DNA from 3 places in the Novosphingobium sp. genome. Region 2 is predicted to be linked to each of the others. Evidence: predicted binding sites of a transcription regulator. Region 2 holds the regulator's gene; each other region holds the start of a gene.
What was found. Region 2 encodes LexA, which represses DNA repair genes until DNA is damaged. Its sites were predicted from a motif close to GTTCCNCNCTTGTTCT; they were not measured.

Region 1: ABDW49_RS16590 (putative DNA modification/repair radical SAM protein) is a predicted target of LexA. The motif match lies at 4,223-4,238, and genes of this name have one in related genera.
Region 3: ABDW49_RS04750 (PA0069 family radical SAM protein) is a predicted target of LexA. The motif match lies at 3,621-3,636, and genes of this name have one in related genera.

Annotation. Positions count from the first base shown of each region.
Region 1 is NZ_JBCNLP010000001.1:3,633,701-3,640,552, reverse strand. Features, by position in the region: gene ABDW49_RS16620 (ribonucleoside-diphosphate reductase subunit alpha) at 1-1,160, shown strand, start outside; gene ABDW49_RS16615 (ribonucleotide-diphosphate reductase subunit beta) at 1,337-2,404, shown strand; tRNA gene ABDW49_RS16610 (tRNA-Thr) at 2,559-2,634, shown strand; gene ABDW49_RS16605 (DUF1801 domain-containing protein) at 2,739-3,149, shown strand; gene ABDW49_RS16600 (hypothetical protein) at 3,263-3,421, shown strand; gene ABDW49_RS16595 (HU family DNA-binding protein) at 3,880-4,155, shown strand; gene ABDW49_RS16590 (putative DNA modification/repair radical SAM protein) at 4,319-5,599, shown strand; gene ABDW49_RS16585 (UdgX family uracil-DNA binding protein) at 5,599-6,852, shown strand, end outside.
Region 2 is NZ_JBCNLP010000001.1:2,960,747-2,967,598, reverse strand. Features, by position in the region: gene ABDW49_RS13740 (ComEC/Rec2 family competence protein) at 1-1,758, shown strand, start outside; gene lexA (transcriptional repressor LexA) at 1,930-2,652, opposite strand; gene glp (gephyrin-like molybdotransferase Glp) at 2,721-3,920, opposite strand; gene moaC (cyclic pyranopterin monophosphate synthase MoaC) at 3,920-4,402, opposite strand; gene trpC (indole-3-glycerol phosphate synthase TrpC) at 4,405-5,196, opposite strand; gene trpD (anthranilate phosphoribosyltransferase) at 5,226-6,236, opposite strand; gene ABDW49_RS13710 (aminodeoxychorismate/anthranilate synthase component II) at 6,233-6,841, opposite strand; gene ABDW49_RS13705 (YcxB family protein) at 6,852-6,852, opposite strand, start outside.
Region 3 is NZ_JBCNLP010000001.1:996,938-1,003,789, forward strand. Features, by position in the region: gene dnaE (DNA polymerase III subunit alpha) at 1-2,205, shown strand, start outside; gene ABDW49_RS04750 (PA0069 family radical SAM protein) at 2,528-3,610, opposite strand; gene ABDW49_RS04755 (arylamine N-acetyltransferase) at 3,730-4,599, shown strand; gene ABDW49_RS04760 (molybdenum cofactor synthesis domain-containing protein) at 4,887-5,426, opposite strand; gene ABDW49_RS04765 (lytic transglycosylase domain-containing protein) at 5,431-6,852, opposite strand, start outside.

The sequences.
Region 1 (6,852 bases), 670 kb from region 2:
AGTCGCCCAAGGATGGCAGCGTGCGCGGCACCGTCAACGCCCGCGCCCTGTTCCAGAAGCTGGTCGAGGTCCGTCTGGCCACCGGTGAGCCTTATCTGGTGTTCTCCGACACGGTGAACCGCATGATGCCCAAGCATCACCGCGATCTGGGTCTGAAGGTCTACACCTCCAACCTGTGCAGCGAGATCACCCTGCCCACCGGTCGCGACCATCTGGGCAATGACCGTACCGCCGTGTGCTGCCTCTCCTCGCTCAACCTGGAAACCTGGGACGAGTGGAACGGCGACAAGGTGTTCATCGAGGACGTGATGCGCTTCCTCGACAACGTGCTGCAGGACTACATCGACCGCGCGCCCGACGAGATGGCCCGCGCCAAGTACTCCGCCGCGCGTGAGCGTTCGGTCGGCATGGGCGTGATGGGCTATCACTCCTTCCTGCAGAAGAAGGGCATCGCCTTCGAGAGCGCCATGGCCAAGGCCTGGAACCTCAAGATGTTCAAACATGTCTCGGCCAAGGCGGACGAGGCGAGCATCATGCTGGCGCAAGAGCGCGGGGCATGCCCTGACGCCGCCGATATGGGCGTGATGCAGCGCTTCAGCTGCAAGATGGCCATCGCGCCGACTGCCTCGATCAGCATCATCTGCGGCGGCACCTCGGCCTGCATCGAGCCGATCCCGGCGAACATCTACACCCACAAGACGCTCTCGGGCAGCTTCGTGGTGAAGAATCCCTATCTGCAGAAGCTGCTGGCCGCCAAGAGCAAGGATTCCACCAATGTGTGGAACTCGATCCTGGAGCATGGCGGCTCGGTGCAGCAGCTCGACTTCCTGACGGCGGACGAGAAAGCGGTCTACAAGACCAGCTTCGAGATCGATCAGCGCTGGCTGCTGGAATTCGCCGCTGACCGCACGCCCTACATCGACCAGGCTCAGTCGCTGAACCTCTACATCCCCTCGGATGTCGACAAGTGGGATCTGATGATGCTGCATTATCAGGCGTGGGAGAAGGGCATCAAGTCGCTCTACTATCTGCGTTCCAAGTCGATCCAGCGCGCCGGTTTCGCGGGCGGGGTGGAGGCGGACAACACCTCCGCCGCGCCGCGCATCGAGCTGGAAGCTCGGGGCGAAACGGATTATGAGGAATGCTTGGCCTGTCAGTAAGGCAGGTAAAAGAATGCGAGGGGGTTACCCCCTCGCGCTCCCATGACGTCTCCCGACGCTGAGGTTATGCAAGACGGCGCCGTTGGCGCCACATCTCGCCGGAAGACGTTATGGGGTGCAGGGGGGTAACCCCCCTGCGATTATCCTTTAAAATTCTAAATTCTAGGACGAACGCCATGTCCCTTCTCGAAGCCCGCAAGACCTACAAGCCCTTCGAATATCCCTGGGCCTTCGACATGTGGAAGCGCCAACAGCAGGTCCACTGGCTGCCCGAGGAAGTGCCGCTGGGCGAGGACTGCCGCGACTGGGCGCAGAAGATCTCCGAGCATGAGCGCAATCTGCTCACGCAGATCTTCCGCTTCTTCACCCAGGCGGATGTGGAAGTGCAGGACTGCTATCACGAGAAGTATGCCCGCGTCTTCAAGCCCACCGAGGTGAAGATGATGCTGACCTCGTTCAGCAATATGGAGACGATCCATATCGCGGCCTATTCGCATCTGCTCGACACGATCGGCATGCCCGAGAGCGAATATGGCGCCTTCCTCGAATATGCCGAGCTGAAGGACAAGCATGACTACATGCACACTTTCGGCGTGGAGAATGACGAAGATATCGCCCGCACGCTGGCGATGTTTGGCGGCTTCACCGAGGGTGTGCAGCTCTTCGCCAGCTTCGCCATGTTGATGAACTTCCCGCGCTTCAACAAGATGAAGGGCATGGGGCAGATCGTGAGCTGGTCGGTGCGCGATGAATCGCTGCATTGCGAGGGCATCATCAAGCTGTTCCACACCTTCGTGAAGGAGCGCGGCTGCCTGACCAAGGCGGTGAAGGAAGACATCATCGACTGCTGCCAGAAGACGGTGCGTCTGGAGGACAACTTCATCGATCTGGCTTTCGAACTGGGCCCCGTGCCCGGCATGACCGCCAAGGACATCAAGCGCTACATCCGCTTTATCGCTGACTGGCGCCTGAGCCAGCTGGGCCTGCCCGCGATCTACATGATCGAGGATCACCCGCTGCCCTGGCTGCAGCCGCTGCTGAACGGCGTGGAGCACGCCAACTTCTTCGAGCAGCGCGCGACGGAATACTCCAAAGGCGCCACCAAGGGCGACTGGAACACCGTGTGGAGCAGCTTCGACTCCCGCCGCAAGGCGCGCGGCAGCGAAGCTGTGGCCGACGGCGAGGACTTCCTGGAGGACACCACCGAGGACATGTTCGCCAAGGCCGGCATCGCGGCGGAATAAGTCTTTCGGAACGCAAACGGGAAAGGGGCGGGGCCACATGGCTTTCCGCCCCTTTCTTGTGGTGCGGCATGATTGGGTGGGGGTGAGGAAAAAATCCCCATCCCCTCTTGCGCTTATCGGAAGGCGCGGTTAAAGGCGCCTTCCAGTCCAGAGTGCCGCTTTAGCTCAGTTGGTAGAGCACATCATTCGTAATGATGGGGCCAGGTGTTCGAGTCACCTAAGCGGCACCAGGGCTTCTCCGCGTTTCACGATAAAACGCCGCAATGGCCTCACGTTGAAACCTCCCCCATCCCATGGCAGACATCGCGCGGTTGAACGCGATCAGGATAAAGCCATGAGTGATGATGCATCCCCCTCTGCCCGCATCGATGCCAAACTGGCCAGCCTCGGCGACTGGCGGGGCGAGACATTGTTGCGCATGCGGGCCCTGATCCATCAGGCCGATCCCGGTGTCGAGGAAACCGTGAAATGGGCAAAGCCTTCCAATCCGGCGGGCGTGCCGATTTGGGAGCATGCCGGCATCCTCTGCACGGGCGAGGTCTATAAGGCCTATGTGAAGCTCACCTTTGCCCAGGGCGCCGCGCTGGCTGATCCGACCGGGCTGTTCAACGCCAGTCTGGATGGCGGCACGCGCCGGGCGATCGATCTGCGTGAAGGGGATGAGGTCGATGCGCAGGCCTTCGTGGCGCTGGTCGAGGAGGCAGTGGCCTTCAATCTGGCAAAGAAAGCACCTGGCAAGGGCTGACCGCCGAAAGGCTCAATTCGCCCAGTCGAGGCATGAATGTGACCGGTGGTCTTGAACCAGGCCCTCTCCAGGCATAAATTCGAAGAACAGGGGCGATCAGAGGAGTTACTCCCATGAGCATCCAGGAATGGGCCATTCGCAACAGCCAGCGCGCTTGGCAGCGCGAAACCGGCACGATGTCCATGCTGAAGGGCGAGGCCGAGCGTCAGCGGACAGAACACCTGCCTTCACGCGTGCTGATGGGGCGGGATATGGAGCAAGTCAGCGAATAAGGTGACCTGACTGGCCGGGCGCGCCGTCCAAAGTCCCGACGTGCCCGGCTGCTCATGATGGCTGATACGTTCAATCATGATGCGAGGCCTGCGCAGTTTTCCTGAAAAAAAACTGTGCGCCGGGATTATATTGCTCTGGATTTGTCCTGCGCCGTAGCTTGGCTATGCGGAAGGACAAGCCCCTTTCTTCCTCCGAAAACCGAAAACGATGCAGCTTTCGCAAGAAGGAACGCGTTGATTCTATCTTGCCGCCGCGTGGGTCGGGCGGCGGGTGAGGGCCCTTTTGTCTCCGATTCTCTCGCCTGACAGGCTTTCCGACCGGCGTAATGTGCAATTTCTGGGGTCATGATGGCGTGATCACCAGCAAAATCAGGGATTCTGTGCGATTGGGGGGATGACGAGCCCGATTCTGGGCGCTAATCCCGTTGCGGAATTTCAACCGTCCAAGGAGACGATGCATGAACAACAGTGATCTCGCCGACAAGCTGGCTGCCGACCATGGCACCACCAAGGCTGATGCCCGCAAGCTGGTCGATGCGGTTTTCGCCGCCATCGCCGACGCGGCCGCTGCCGGTGAGGAAATCAGCCTGAACGGCTTCGGCAAGTTCAAGGTCAAGGAAACCGCCGAGCGCGAAGGCCGCAACCCCGCCACGGGCGCTGCCATGACCATCGCGGCTGCCAAGAAGCTGACCTTCACGCCTGCCAAGGCGGTCAAGGACAAGCTGAACGGCTGACCCATGCGACGCCCCGCCTGTTACAGGGCGGGGCGTCCATGCCCGGAAATATCCGGGTACGAGAATTGGAACATAGAGTGAACATTTTGATGGACAGGCCGACCGCCCCAAGGCATTTTGGGGGCTGAAGGCGCCTCGAGTCCGGGCGTTTCGGACAGGTGCCATGTCGTCGCTGATCGCTTCCTCGAAATCTCTGTCTCTGGCCGACAAGCTGGCCATCCTGGCTGACGCGGCCAAATATGATGCTTCCTGCGCCTCATCGGGCGGCAAGAAGCGGACCTCTCGTGACGATAAAGGCGGGAAGGGGCTGGGCTCCAACCCTGGTGGCATGGGTATCTGCCATGCCTATGCGCCGGATGGGCGCTGCATCAGTCTGCTGAAAATCCTGCTGACCAACAGTTGCGTCTTCGACTGCCACTACTGCATCAACCGCGCCTCCTCCAATGTGCGCCGCGCCCGCTTCACGGCGGCGGAGGTGGTGACGCTGACGCTGGATTTCTATCGCCGCAACTATATCGAGGGGCTGTTCCTCTCCTCGGGCATCATCCATTCGCCCGATTACACGATGGAGCAGATCCTCGAAGTGGCGCGCTCCCTGCGCGAGGACCATGATTTCCGCGGCTATATCCATTTGAAAACCATCCCCGATGCCGACCCCGCTCTGGTGGAGGCTGCGGGCCGCCATGCCGACCGCGTCTCGATCAATGTCGAGCTGCCGACCGTCAGCGGGCTGCGCCGCCTGGCGCCGGACAAGTCACAGCAGCGCATCGAGGGCGCGATGGGCACGATGCGCCGCGCGATCACCGATGGCCATGATGCGCGCAGCCGCTATCGCTCGGCGCCCTCTTTCGCGCCTGCCGGGCAATCGACGCAGATGATCGTCGGCGCCGATGCCGCCACCGATCGCGATATCGTGGCGCGGGCCGCGACGCTTTATGATCGCTTCGATTTGCGCCGGGTCTATTATTCGGCCTTCAGCCCGATCCCCGACGCCAGCACGGTGCTGCCGCTGCGCCGCCCGCCTTTGATGCGCGAGCATCGGCTGTATCAATCCGACTGGCTGCTGCGCTATTATGGCTTTTCGCCGCAGGAGGTGGGCGCCGCCGCCGATCCCGCGACGGGGATGCTGCCGCTCGACATCGATCCCAAGCTGGCCTGGGCGCTGCGCTTTCGTGACAGCTTTCCGGTCGATCTCAACCGCGCTCCGCGTGAACTGCTGCTGCGCATTCCGGGGCTGGGGGTAAGGGCGGTCGATGCCATTCTGGCGGCGCGGCGGTTGCGGCGTCTCACGCTGGAGGATGTGGCGCGGATGACCGTCTCCATCCGCAAGCTTCGTCCCTTTATCGTCACCGCCGACTGGCGTCCGCTGGCGCTGGCGGATCGCGCCGATCTGCGCACGCTGTTGGCGCCCAAACCGGCCCAGCTTGAGCTGTTCGCGGCCTGATGCACCGCATCTGCCTCGATGCGCCCGACGATGTCGAAGGCTGGCGAGACCATGCCCGCCGACTGGCCCAGGCGGGCATCCCGGCGGAGGCGGTGGTGTGGCAAGTGGGCGATGCACCGGGCGATTTGTTTGGCGGGGAAGGGGCGGTTCTGCCACCTGCCGATCCCGCCGCCCAGCTGACCGTGCCCAAAAGCTTCGTTACGCTGGCCGGGCAGGCTTTGCTGCACAGCGATCCGCAGCGTTTCGCGCTGCTCTATGCCCTGCTGCTGCGGGTGCTGCAAACGCCCGCCGTGCTCGATGACCGCGCCGATCCGCTGCTGCGCCGGGTGGAGGGCATGGCCAGCGCGGTGCGGCGCGACCTTCACAAGATGCACGCCTTTCTGCGCTTCCGGGAACTGCGCGAAGGAGACGAGCCCCGCTTCGTCGCCTGGTACGAGCCTGAGCACCATATCCTGCGCACCAATGCCGGTTTCTTCGTCGATCGCTTCACCAACATGCGCTGGTCGATCCTGACGCCGCAAGGCACGCTGCACTGGAACGGCGAGGTGCTGAGCGAAGGCCCGCCTGCCCGGCGCGGCGATGCTCCATCTGACGACCCGGTCGAGGCCGTGTGGAAGACCTATTACAGTTCGATCTTCAATCCCGCGCGGCTGATGACGCGGGCGATGCTGAAGGAAATGCCGCGCAAATATTGGAAGAACATGCCCGAGACCGCACTGGTGCCGGGGCTGATCGCCGATGCAAGGCGGCGCGAGCTGGCGATGATCGAGCAGGCCCCTGCCGCGCCGCGTGTCAGCCGCCATGCGACGCCTCAGGACCGCGCGGCGGCACTGGCGCTGCTGCGCGAGGAGGCGGCCGGCTGCAGGCGCTGCGGCCTGTGCGGCCCGGCCACCCAGACTGTCTTCGGCGAGGGGCCGGAGGATGCCGCGATCATGGTGGTCGGTGAACAGCCCGGCGATCAGGAGGATCTGGCGGGGCGGCCCTTCATCGGCCCGGCGGGGGCGCTGTTTGATCGGGCTCTGGCGGCGGCGGGGGTGCCGCGCGACAGGCTTTACGTCACTAATGCGGTCAAGCATTTCAAATTCGAGCAGCGCGGCAAGCACCGCCTGCACGCCCGCCCGAATGTGGGAGAGATCGACGCCTGCCGCTGGTGGATCGATCAGGAGCGCGCGATCCTGCGCCCGCGTCTGGTGATCGCCATGGGCAAGACCGCGTTGCGCTCGCTGACCGGGCGGGACATTCCCATTGGGCAC
Region 2 (6,852 bases):
GAGCACCGCCTGCGCCTTGAACTGGCCTTTGCCGAGCCGGGCAGCGGGCGGCCCATTCTGGCGCGACTCTCCATGCCTGAAGGGCGCGACCAGCCGGGGCTGACCGAAGGCGCCGTGGTGCAACTGCGAGCAAGGCTGATGCCGCCCGCCGCGCCCATGCTGCCCGGCGGCTATGACGCGGCCCGCGCGGCATGGTTCGATGGTGTGGCCGCCACCGGGACAGTACTCGGTCCGGTGAAAGTGATATCGCCCGCGCCCGGCGACTCATGGCTGGCCCGCATGCGCCATGCGCTGGCCGATCACGTGCGTTCGCGCGTGGCCGGACCGGCGGGAGGCATCGCGGCCGCCTTTGCCAGCGGAGACCGGGGCGGCATCCCGGCCTCCGACGAGCAGGCGATGCGCGATTCGGGGCTGACTCACCTGCTGTCGGTGAGCGGGCTGCATGTCAGCGCGGTGATCGCCGGAGTTTATGTGCTGGCGATCCGGCTGCTGGCGCTGCTTCCGTGGCTGGCCTTGAGGGTGCGCCTGCCGCTGCTGGCCAGCGCTTTTGGCGGGGCGGCAGGGATTTTCTACACGCTGCTGACGGGGGCTCAGGTGCCCACGGTGCGGTCGGTGCTGGGGGCCTTGCTGGTGCTGGCGGCGCTGGCGCTGGGGCGGCAGCCTTTCACGGTGCGCTTGCTGGCGGTGGCGGCGATCTGCACCATGCTGCTGTGGCCCGAGGCGGTGATCGGCCCCAGCTTCCAGATGAGCTTCGGTTCGGTGCTGGCGCTGGTGGTGCTGCATGATTGCGCGCCGGTCCGCGCCTTTCTGGCCCCGCGTGAGGAGGGCTGGTGGCAGCGCTTGGCGCGCCATCTGGCGATGATCCTGCTGGCGGGCATGGTGATTGATCTGGCGCTGATGCCGGTGGCGCTGTTCTATTTCCACCGTGCCGGGGTCTATGGCTCGATGGCCAATCTGGTGGCTATTCCGCTGACCACCTTTGTGTCGATGCCCGCGATTGCTTTGGGGCTGGCGCTGGATCTGGTGGGGGCGGGGGCGCCTGCGTGGTGGGTTTGCGGGCAATCGCTGGACCTGCTGCTGGCCATCGCGCGCTGGACGGCGGAGCGGCCCGCCTCGGTGACGGTGATGCCCGCGATGGACGCATGGCGCTATGGGCTGTTTGTCGGCGGCATGCTGTGGCTGGCGCTGTGGCATGGGCGGGTGAGGCTGTGGGGGCTGGTGCCTGCGCTGGTGGCGATTGTCTCGCTGACATGGCTGCAGCCGCCCGATGTGCTGATCTCCGGTGATGGCAGGAACGTCGGCATCACCGGCATTGCGGGCCGCGCGCTGGTGATCCTGCGCGATGGGCAAGGTGGCCGCACTGGCGAGGCGATGCTGGAGTCCGCAGGGCTGTCAGGCCCGGTGACGCCGCTGGCGACATGGCAGGGCGCGCGTTGTTCGGAAGGCTTTTGTGCTCTCGATCTCGACCGGGGCGGGCGGCGCTGGCGTCTGCTGATTGCGCGCGGCAAGGGAGACGCGGAGCCCGTGCCATGGGAGCAGGCCTGCGCTCAGGCCGATATCGTTGTCGCGCCGGAGAAGCTCTATGGCGCGTGCCGCCCCAGATTGATCAAGGCCGATCGCGCCGCGTTGCTGCGGAGTGGCGGACTGGCACTGGATCTGGAGCATTTAAGCGTGACCACCGTGGCCCAATCGATGGGCGCCCATCCATGGTGGCGCGCGCCGCATCGTCTGCCGCGCGAGGAGGAGAACAGCCCCTGAGCGTGGGTTTGGCAGGAGTGGTCTGAGGTTGGGCTCCGCCTTATGGGAGCATGCTCCCGATGAAGCGCGGTTCGCATCAAGAGCCGATCCGAGGCCAGATCAAAACCGATCTCCTCCCAGCCCCGATCAAACCATGTCCAGGGTTGGAAAAGCCTCTCCCAACCCTGCCCATCAATGATAGCGGCGCAGCAGTCCGGCCAGCTTGCCCTGCACCTGCACCTCGCCGGGGCGGTAATATTGCGGCTGATAGGTCGCATTGGCGGGATCGAGGCGGATCATCCCGCCATCGCGGCGCAGATACTTCAGCGTCGCTTCCTCGCCGCGCACCAGCGCCACCACGATTTCGCCATCGCGGGCGATTTCGGTGCGGCGGATCAGCGCCAGATCGCCGTCGAAAATGCCGGCCTCGACCATCGAATCGCCAGACACCTCAAGCGCATAATGGTCGCCCGCGCCCAGCAGGGCAGCAGGCACCGGCAAGGTCGATTGCCCTTCCAGCGCCTCGATCGGCACACCGGCGGCGATACGGCCGTGCAGCGGGATCTCGATCACGTCATTGGCGGGGCGGGGCGCCGCCACCGGTGCCGGAGACAGTGCGGCGGGGCGGGCCAGCGGCGCAGCGGGGGCGGGGGTGGCACGCGGGGCAGCCGCAGCAACGCCGCGCTGGCCACCGGTCACATCCTCAGGCTGGCGCAGCACTTCGAGCGCGCGGGCGCGGTTGGGCAGGCGGCGGATAAAGCCACGTTCCTCCAGCGCGGAAATCAGCCGATGAACGCCCGATTTCGACTTGAGGTCGAGCGCTTCCTTCATTTCCTCGAAAGAGGGGGACACGCCATCTTCCTCCAGCCGGACCTGGATAAAGCGGAGCAATTCGTGCTGCTTGCGGGTGAGCATGCGGATGTCCTTCCTGCCGTTCCGTTCTCGAACGAACAAGGAACATTTATGCAACAATTTTTCAGCCGTCAAGCGAGGGAATGCGTGTCCAGCAGATAAATTCCCACAATTGCGCCCGTTTCGGCGGCTTCGGCATTGATCGGGCGGTCGATCAGGCAATTGCTCGCCGCCATCGCCGCCAGAGCGCTGCTGTCGCGCATGGGGTTGGGGGTGACCTCTTCGCCATCCCAGGCCCCGCGCAGAAACTCCTGCCGCTTGCCGCCTGCGGGCACGGGGGCTGTCAGCCGGGCGCTGACCTTGCGGGGCAGAACATCGCTCGCGCCCATCATCGCGCGCAGCATCGGCAGCAGGAAAAGCTGCCCGCAGACCAGCCCCGAGACCGGATTGCCCGGCAGGCCCAGCACATGGAGCCCGCCGCGCTGCGCATGCATCAAGGGTTTGCCTGGGCGCATCGCCACGCGCCAGAAAGCGAGCTGCGCGCCCCATGCTTCCAGGGCCGGGCGGATCAGGTCGTGATCCCCCACCGAAGCGCCGCCCGAGGTGACGATGAGATCGGCCTCGCCAGCGGCGTCCAGAGCGGCGACCAGTGCGGAAAGATCGTCTCGCACAGGACCGATGCGCGTCACCTCGGCGCCCAGAGCGCCGACCATCGCGGCCAGCATCGCGCCATTGCTGGCGGGGATCTGATGCGGCAGCACGCGCGCGCCGGGCGGCACCAACTCGTCGCCGCTGTCGATGATGGTGACGCGGGGCAGGCGGCGCACGGCCACGCTGCCATGACCGCCCGAGATGGCCAGCGCGATCTGCGCCGGGCCGAGGCGGGTTCCGGCGGGCAGCAAGGGCGCGCCCTGCGAGAAATCCAGCCCCGCGCGACGGATATGGCGACCGGGAGGATTGGGCGCATCGCCGGTCAGGATCAGGTGGTCGCCATTGCGGGTCACATCTTCCTGAAGCACCATGGCGTCGGCGCTCTGGGGCATCAGGGCGCCGGTGGCGATGCGGATTGCCTCACCGGGCTGGACGGGGTGAGGCCATGGGTGGCCCGCCGCGCTTTCGCCGGCCACGCGCCATGGGCCGGGCAGATCCTCGGCACGCAGAGCGTAGCCGTCCATCGCGGAGAGATCGGCGGCGGGCTGGGTACGCTGCGCCGTCAGAGGTTCCGCCAGCCAGCGCCCGGCAGCCTGTTCGATGGGCAGGGTTTCAATCGGCAGCGGCGTGATGGTGGCCAGCAGCTTTTGCTGCGCCTCGGCCAATGGGAGGGGCGGCATCAGGCCTGCCTGCCCGGCGCGTACCATGAGCCCGATTTGCCGCCGTGTTTCTCGATCAGGCGGATGCCGGTGATTCCCATCGCCTTGTCCACGGCCTTGGCCATGTCATAGACCGTCAGCAGGGCGACCGAGACGGCGGTCAGCGCCTCCATCTCTACGCCGGTCTTGCCCGTCAGGCTGGCGCTGGCGGTGCAGCGCAAGGCGTCATCTTCAAAGGCGAAGTCCACGCTGACGGCATCCAAAGGCAGCGGATGGCACAGCGGGATCAGATCGCCGACCTTCTTGGCGGCCATGATCCCGGCGATGCGGGCGGCGGCCAGCACATCGCCTTTGGGGATCGCGCCGTCGCGGATCGCCTCCAGCGCTTCCGGGCCCATCAGGATGCGGCCTTCCGCGATGGCGAGGCGTCTGGTTTCCGCCTTGCCGCCCACATCGACCATGCGGGCATGGCCCTGAGCGTCGAGATGGGTGAGATCGGCCATGGTCAGGCGCCGGTCAGCAGTTGGCGGGTGGCGGCCTCGACATCGCTCTGACGCATCAGGCTCTCGCCGACCAGGAAGGTGCGGGCGTTGCAGGCCGAGAGGCGGACCAGATCGGCATGGCTGTTGATGCCGCTCTCGGCCACGAGCAGCGTGCCTTCGGGCGCCAGCGGGGCGAGGCGCTCGGTGGTGGCGATGTCGGTCTTGAAGCGCTTGAGGTCACGGTTGTTCACGCCGATCAGGCGCGAGGTGAGGCGCGCGGCGCGCTCCATCTCGGCCTCATTGTGGACTTCGACCAGCACATCCATGCCGCGTTCCAGCGCGGCGGCCTCGATCTCGGCCATCTGGGCGTCTTCCAGCGCGGCGACGATGATGAGGATGGCATCGGCGCCGATGGAGCGCGCCTCGGCCACCTGCCAGGGGTCGATCATGAAATCCTTGCGGATCACCGGCAGGGTGCAGGCGGCGCGGGCGGCGATCAGGAAATCCTCATGGCCCTGGAAATAGGGCGCGTCGGTCAGGATCGAGAGGCAGGCCGCGCCCCCGGCCTGATAGGCGCGGGCATGGGCGGGCGGATCGAAATCAGCACGGATCCGGCCCTTGGAGGGGCTGGCCTTCTTGATCTCCGCGATCAGCGCGAAGCCATCGGCGGCCTTGGCGCGCAGGGCGGCTTCGAAACCGCGCGGAGCGGTCTGCAGCGCGGCGCGGGCATCAAGGTCCGACAGGCTGGCCAGCGGTTTGCGCAGCGCAACTTCCTCGGCCTTGGTGGCGCAGATTTCGGTCAGCTTGTCGGTCATCGTCGTATCCATCTTGATCATTGTATCGCTCATCGGACCGCATCGATCCAGCAGTCGAGCAGTGCCTTGGCCAGACCTTTGTCGATCACCTCGGCGGCTTCCTCGACGCCTTCGCGCCAGCTTTCCACCTCGCCCGCCACGCGCAGCGCGGCAGAGGCGTTGAACAGCACGGCATCGCGATAGGGGCCTTCCTCGCCCATCAACAGGCGGCGCAGGGCGTCAGCATTGTAGGCCGCATCGCCGCCGCGCAGCGCAGTGACCGGATGCACGGGCAGGCCCACATCCGCCGCCGACACGCGATGCATGGCGATGGTGCGACCCTGCACCTCGGCGCATTCATTGCCGCCCGCCAGCGAGAGTTCGTCCAGCCCCTCATCGCCCGAGACGATAAAGCTGCGCTGCGTGCCCAGCGCCTCGAACGCCTCGGCATAGATCGGCACATAGGCGGGGCGGGCGATGCCCACCAACTGGCGCTGCACATGGGCCGGATTGGCCAGCGGGCCCATCAGGTTGAAGATGCTGCGCTTGCCCAGCGCCTTGCGGATCGGCGCGATGGGGCCGAGCTTGGGGTGATGCGTCTGCGCGAAGAGGAAGGCGATGCCGATGTCCTGAAGCGTTTCGGCGGCGCGTTCCCCGGCGTTGGCGAGGTTCAGGCCCAAAGCCTCCAGCGTATCGGCGGCGCCCGCCTTGGAGCTGGCCGCGCGGTTGCCATGCTTGGCCACCGGCACGCCGCAGGCCGCGACCACCAGCGACACGGCGGTCGAGACGTTGAGCGTATGATGCCCGTCCCCGCCCGTGCCGCAGACGTCGATGGCGCCCTCGGGGCTCTCCACCGGGATCATACGGGCGCGCATGGCCAGAGCGGCGCCTGCGATCTCGCTGGCGGTTTCGCCCCGGTCGGACAGGTCCGAGAGGAAGGTGGTGATGGCCTCGGCATGGCTCTTGCCGTCGAGGATGGCGCCGAAGATCGCCTCGGCCTCATCCTGAGCGAAGGGCGTGAGCGAAACGGGGGGCAGGGTGCCCTGCGAGAGGGTGCTCATGCCGCGCGGATCGGGGTGATGGTTTCGGGCATGGTCACGCTCATCCCGGCGCTGCGCAGGAAATTGGCCAGCATGGCGTGGCCGTGTTCCGTCGCGATGCTCTCGGGGTGGAACTGCACGCCGTGGATCGGCAGGCTGGCATGGCGGAAGCCCATCACATGGCCGTCATCGCTGCGGGCGTTGACCTTGAGCGTCTCGGGAATGTCCTCGACGATCAGCGAGTGATAGCGCGTGGCGGTAAAGGGCGAGGGCAGGCCAGCGAACACGCCGGTGTCGTCATGGGTGACGGGGCTGGTCTTGCCATGCATCAGCCCGCCGCGCACCACCTTGCCGCCGAAATACTGCCCGATCGCCTGATGGCCCAGGCATACGCCCAGCAAGGGCTTGCCCGCATCCGCAGCGGCGCCGACCAGATCGAGGCTGATCCCCGCCTCATTGGGCGTGCAGGGGCCGGGCGAGATCAGAAAGCCCTGAGCGCCCGAGGAAATCGCCTGCCCGGCGGAGAGCGCATCATTGCGCACCACTTCGACCTCTGCGCCCAGCTCCAGCAGGTAGTGGACGAGGTTGAAGGTAAAGCTGTCGTAATTGTCGATAACGAGGATCATGACGAAAAACC
Region 3 (6,852 bases), 2.0 Mb from region 2:
GGTAAGCTGAAGGCCCGCGCCGTGCTGCGCGATACGGGCCGTATTTTGCAGATGAGCTATGGCCAGGTCGACCGCCTGACCAAGATGGTGCCCAACCATCCCACCGATCCGTGGTCGCTGGAGCGCGCTCTGAATGGCGTGCCCGAACTGCACCGTGAATACACCAATGACCCCGAGGTGAAGCGCCTGATCGATCTGGCGATGCAGCTTGAGGGCATGCCGCGCAACTCGTCCACTCACGCGGCGGGCGTGGTGATCGGCGACAGGCCGCTGGCGCAACTGGTGCCGCTGTACCGCGATCCGCGCTCCGACATGCCGGTGACCCAGTTCGACATGAAATATGTCGAGGACACGGGCCTGATCAAATTCGACTTTCTGGGCCTGAAAACGCTGTCCGTGCTGCGCAAGGCGGTGGATTTGCTCGGCAAGCGCGGGATCAGCATCGATCTGGGCGCGCTGGCCTGGGACGATGCAGATGTCTACACGCTGCTGCAGCGGGGCGACACGGTCGGCGTGTTCCAGCTCGAATCCGAAGGCATGCGGCGCACGCTGGCGGCGGTGAAGCCCACCAATTTCGGTGATATTATCGCTCTGGTGTCACTGTACCGTCCGGGGCCGATGGACAACATTCCGCTCTTCGGCCGCCGCAAGAACGGGCTGGAGAGCATCGAATATCCGCATGACAAGCTGAGCGTCATTCTCGCCGAAACCTATGGCATCTTCGTCTATCAGGAACAGGTGATGCAGGCCGCGCAGATCCTTGCCGGCTACTCGCTGGGCGACGCAGATTTGCTGCGCCGCGCGATGGGCAAGAAGGTGCAGGCGGAAATGGACGCCCAGCGCCTGCGCTTCGTGGAAGGCTGCAAGGTCAATTCAGACATTCCGGCGGCCAAGGCCAACGAGCTGTTCGACTTGATCGACAAATTCGCGGGCTATGGCTTCAACAAATCGCACGCCGCCGCCTACGCTTTGCTGGCGTATCAGACGGCGTGGTTCAAGGCGCATTACCCCCACGAATTCTACGCTGCCGCCATGTGCTTCGATATGCATCAATCTGAAAAGCTGGCGATTTTCGTGGACGATATGCGCCGCAACGGCTTCGCCATCGCCGGGCCCTGCATGAACCACTCCGAGGCCGAATTCACCGTCGAGGAAACCAGCGACGGCTATGCGGTGCGCTACGCGCTGGCGGGCATCCGCAACGTGGGCGAAAAGGCCATGGAGCAGGTGGTGGCCGAGCGCGAGGCCAACGGGTTGTTCAAGGACCTAGAAGACCTGTTCACCCGCGTGCCTTACGGGTCTTTGAACCGACGCGCGTTGGAAGGCCTCGCCAGCAGCGGGGCCTTTGACATGCTGGAGCCCAACCGCGCCAAGGTCATGGCCAATGCCGACATGCTGCTGGCCTGCGCCGATGAGGCCGAGCGCACCCGCACCAGCGGGCAGGGCGGGTTGTTCGGCAGCGATGGGGACACCGCCGCGCTGCGCCTCACCGAAACCCCCGCCTGGAGCCGGATGGATCAGATGGGCAAGGAGCGCGAGAACTTCGGCTTCTATTTCGCGGCTCACCCCGTGGCGCAATGGCACGCCATCGCCTCGGCCAATGGCGCGCGTTCCTATGGCGCACTGATGTCGCAGGGCGCCCCTCCGGGCGGGCGGGCCAATGCGGTGATGGCCTGCATGGTCGAAAGCGTCCAGAAGCGCAAAACCAAGCGCGGCAAGGATTTTATCATGGCGGAGTTCTCCGACTCCTCCGGCCAGTTCTCCGCCTCCTGTTTCGAGGAAACGCTGGTCGAGCCTTTCCTGAACTGGGCCAAGGAAAGCACCTGCATCCTGCTGACGGTCGAACTCGACAGCCCCAGCCCGGAAGAGCCGCCCCGCGTCACCATCCGCGGCGGCCAGCCTTTGTCCGAAGTGCGCAATGCCGCGCGCATGATGCTGCGCATCGAGGTGTCCCAGCCCGAGGCCTTTGTGCAACTGGCCACCATTCTGCCGCGCGTGGGGGCTGGTGAAGGCTCCGGCGCCAGCGCCAAGGGCGAGGTGGTCGCGACGCTGAAAACCGGCGATCCGGTGCCGCCGCAGTTGCGACTGGGTCAGGATTTTGCGCTGGATGGCGATCTGGTCGAGGTGATTGCGGCGATCGAGGGCGTGACGGTTCTGTCGTTTGCGCCTCAGCGGGGTAGGGCGCAGTTGCGGTTGGTGGCTTGAAGAAGATTTGAAGGGAGAAGATGCGAGGGGGGATTCCTAGTTGGTCGCATGTCTCAAGAGACATGCTCCGGGCCCTCGCGCTCCCATGACGTCTTCCGACGATAGGGCAGTGGTTCCGCGACCGAGTGCCAGAACTCTCTACCTGGGTAAATCAAGGCGCCGCAGGCAGAAACTCGCAGCATAACAAGCTGGTCTATGAAATTTAAAGCCTGCGGCGCAGCGACCGAAGCGCCTTGGCCGAACCGGATGCGCAACGAAGACATTAAAGGGAGCGCGAGGGCGATGGCCCTCGCATCTTCTCTTCAACCTTCAAATCTTGCTTTCAAAACAACCTCATCTGCCCATCCCTTTCCGGCGCCACGAACTGCGAGCAATCCAGCACCACGCGCCCCCGCTGCAACCCCAGCCGCGCCACCGCCTTGCGAAACCGCGCGCGGGTCAGATCCGCCCACACGCCTTGCGGCTTCATGCGCGTGTGAAAGTTCGGATCATTATCCCGCCCGCCCCGGATCTGGTTGAGGATCGACATCACCTTGGCCGCGCGCTCCGGAAAATGCGTGTCCAGCCACTCGCGGAACAGCGGGGCGACCTCGTGAGGCAGGCGCAGCATGATCCAGCTTGCGCCGTGCGCGCCGCGCTCTGCGGCCTGCTCGAGGATACGCTCGATCCAGTCCTCGGTGATGGCGGGGATGATGGGCGAGACGTTGACATAGGCCGGCACCCCCGCCTCGACCAGCGCGCCGAGTGCTGCCAGCCGCTTCATCGGCGTGGCGGCGCGCGGCTCCAGCTTGCGGGAGAGCGCGGCGTCGAGGCTGGTGACCGAGATTGCCACAGCGGTCAGTTGGCGCGCGGCCAGTTCGCGCAGCACATCCAGATCGGCTAGCACGCGGTCGGATTTGGTGGTGATGGTGACGGGGTGGCGCACCTCAAGGCACAGCTCCAGAATCTGGCGGGTCAGGCGATAGCGGCTCTCGATGGGCTGATAGGGATCGGTGTTGGTGCCCATGGCGATGGGGGCGGGGCTGTATCCGCGCGCGGCCAGCGTGCGGCGCAGCAGCTTGGCGGCCTGCGGTTTGACGAAAAGCTTTGTCTCGAAATCCAGTCCCGGTGAAAGGTCGAGATAGGCATGGGTGGGCCGCGCGTAACAATAGATGCAGCCATGCTCACACCCCCGAAACACATTCACCGACCGGTCAAAGCCGATATCGGGCGACTTGTTGAACGAGAGGATCGTTCGCGCCGCCTCTTCTGTGACCGTGGTGGCCAGGCGCGGAACCTCTTCCTCCAGCGCGGCGCGCTCGTCCAGCCAGTCGCGGTCCACCTCGCGCTGGGGCAGGGCAAAGCGTGTGCTGGTTGCGCCCGAAACGGCGCCACGTCCACGCGGAGCGGGAGGAGAAACGGCCATGGACTCAATGTGAACAAAATGAGAACAAATGTCAAGGTCAGCCCAGGGCCACGATTGACAGAAACGCATCCGGATCGGATAGATCCATGCTTGGGTCAGGGCGGAAAGGCGGCGTTTCCATGCAAAATGAGGCAATTCTCAAGAGCTATCTCGCCCGCCTCGGCCTCGGCAAAACGCCTGACCTCGATGTTGCCGGTCTCGATGCCCTGCAGCGCGCGCATCGCCTGTCGATCGGCTTTGCGAATCTCGACGTGATGCTGAGCCACCCCATCCGCATCGATCTCGACAGCATCGCCGACAAGCTGATCAGCCGTCAGCGCGGCGGCTATTGCTTCGAACACAATGCCCTTTTCGGTGCCATGCTGGCCGAACTGGGTTTCGCCAACCGGCCTCTGCTCGGCCGCGTCTGGCTGGGCAGCGACTGGCCCGGCGAGCCCGCGACCACCCCGCCCCAGACCCACACGCTGCGTCTGACCACCATCGCGGGCGCGCCATGGATTGCTGATGCCGGTTTCGGCGGCGCCTATGTGCCACCGTTGCCGCTGTCCGACGGCGCTCAGGCCGCCACGCCCGATGGTGCGCTGCACCGCCTGCGCCGCGTCGGCGCCGAGGGCGCGGCCACCGGCGAATGGCTGCTGGAGCGTGCCGGACCCGCCAGCGCCACCGACGGCAGGGCGCAGGCCCACGACGCTTTCCAGCCGCAATACAGCTTCTCTCTGGCCGAGGTCGTGCCGGTTGATCTGGAGCTGTCCAACCACTGGACTTTCACCCGCGCGGGGACGCGGTTCACCAGTGGCTGTCTGGTGTCCATCGTGTTGCCGGATGGTTTTGCCTCGCTCAATGGGCGGCGGTTGAGTGTGCACCACTCCGGGCAGGGGGACGTCAGTGAGGTTGCTTCTGCCGCTGCGTGGCGGGAGGTGCTGGGGGATCTGTTCAGGGTTCAGATCAGCCAGGAAGAGGCGGAAAGGCTTTTCGATCAAAGGGGGTAAGGAGAAGATGCGAGGGGGGAGTCTTTGTGGGTCGCATGTCTCAAGAGACATGCTCCGGGCCCTCGCGCTCCCATAACGTCTTCCGACGCAAGGGCAGTGGCGCCGAAGCCGGGCGCCCAAGCTCTCCACCTGCACAAAGCAAGGCGCCGCAGGCAGTGAATGTTATGCTGTAATCTTTCAAGCCTGCGGCGCGGCAAATAAGCGCAAGGGCGAACCCGATGCGCAACGCAGACATTAACGGGAGCGCGAGGGTGTAACACCCTCGCATTCTACCTTTCAAACCTTCTTCAAACTTCCTTCAACCGAGGCATCAGCTCGATAAAGTTGCAGGGCCGGTTCCGACTGTCCAACTGCTCGTCGAGGATACGGTCCCAGCCGTCCTTCACCGCGCCGTTCGATCCGGGCAGGGCGAAGATATAGGTCCCCTCCGCCACCACGGCCATGGCGCGCGACTGCACGGTGGAGGTGCCGATGGTGGTGTAGCTGATCCAGCGGAACAGCTCGCCGAAGCCGGGGATCTCGCGCCCCGCGAAGGTGGCGATCACATGGGCCAGCGCCTCGGGAGTCACGTCGCGCCCGGTCAGGCCTGTCCCGCCGGTGGAGATCACGCAATCCACGTCGGGATCGCGCACCAGATCCGCCAGCGTGCCTGCCAGCAGGATCGCATCCTCGCGCAGGATCGCGCGGGAGGCCAGCTTGTGGCCCTTGCTGGTGATCCGCTCGGCAAGGATATCGCCGGAGGTGTCATTCTCCGCCGTGCGCGTGTCGGACATGGTCAGCAGAGCGATGTTGATCGGCTTGAAGACCCGCGTCTCGTCAATGGCCACGCGCTCAGTTCCTGTCCGCAACCTGAGTCACGGGCGCGGCAGTCGGCCAGTCCTTGGCGGCGACGCGGACGCCCTTGCTGCCCGACAGTTCGGGGAAGGTCGGCCACATGCCCTGCGCCATCACCACGCGGCTTTCCGAGCCCGCTCCGGCCTGACGCTCATACATCCAGTAGTTGCGCAGCACGGTGGCGACATAGCCGCGCGTTTCCCAATAGGGCACCGATTCCATCCACAGCAGCGGGTCGCCATTGTCATGGATCTGGGTGTTCCAGCGCGAGACAGGCAGCGGCCCGGCGTTGTAGGCGGCGATCACCTTGGGCAGCAGGCCCTGCGTGGCCGCGTTCGACTTCAGTGCCTCGAGATGCTCCTGCCCGAAGGCGAGATTGATCTCGGGACGGGTGAGGTCGGTGACATTGCCCGAGACGCCCAGATAGGCGGCGTGGTCGCGCGCGGCGGCGGGCATGATCTGCATCAGGCCGCGCGCACCAGCACCGCTGACGACATTGGTGCGGAAGGCCGATTCCTGAAGGGTATGCGCAAACAGCAGCGCCGGATCGACCTTCCAGCCGGTGGCCGGAGTCCATTTGGGCGTGGGATAGCGGCTGGCAGGCGCGGGGCTGCTGTTGCCCGGCGCGTTATAGGCCATCCAGAGCTGGGTGCCGGGCAGGCCAAGGTCACGCGCCAGACGCGAGAGTTGCTGATACTGGCCGGGCGCGCCGATGCGGGCCTGATAGCGCAGCACATCGTCGGCCAGACCATCCTCGCCGACCTCTGCCAGGCCCACGGCGACGCGCACATTGGCGTTGTCGCGCAGGTTCTGCCAGTCGGCGGCGGTGAAATCAGGCTGGGCATGCGTGCCGGGCATCTTCAGCCCGAGCTGCTCGGCCGCCAGCATGCCATAGAGCGTCTCGTCAGCGCGCGCGGCGGAGCGCAGCGCTGCGGCGGCCTGCTCGGGCTGGCGGCAGCGCACGAAAGCGCGCGACTGCCAGTAATAGGCGGCGGAGACCATTTCCTGATTGCTGCCCGACTTGGCGGCCTCGGCAAAGGCGGGGATGGCCTGCTGGCAGGCGCCCTGACGCCATGCGGCCAGCCCTGCGGTCCACCATGCCTCGCCCACCCAGGCGCCGGTGGTGGGGAAGTTGGCATCCTGCGCGGCGGCGATCGCCTGCGCATAGGCCTCATTGTCCTGATTGTTGATGTAATAGGCCCAGGCGACCTTGTCGCGCCATTCGGCCCGCGCCTCGGGGCTCAGCGTGGCATCGACGCCATCAAGAAGCTGCTTGGCGCCCGCCGTATCGTTGATCTTGATGCGATCGTTGATGCTGCCGGCAACATTGGCGGGCATCGAATTGTCCGCCACCGAGCGGGGACGGGTGCGACGCGGGGCGCTGGGCCATGCCACCAGTTGCTGCGCGGAAGGCAGCGC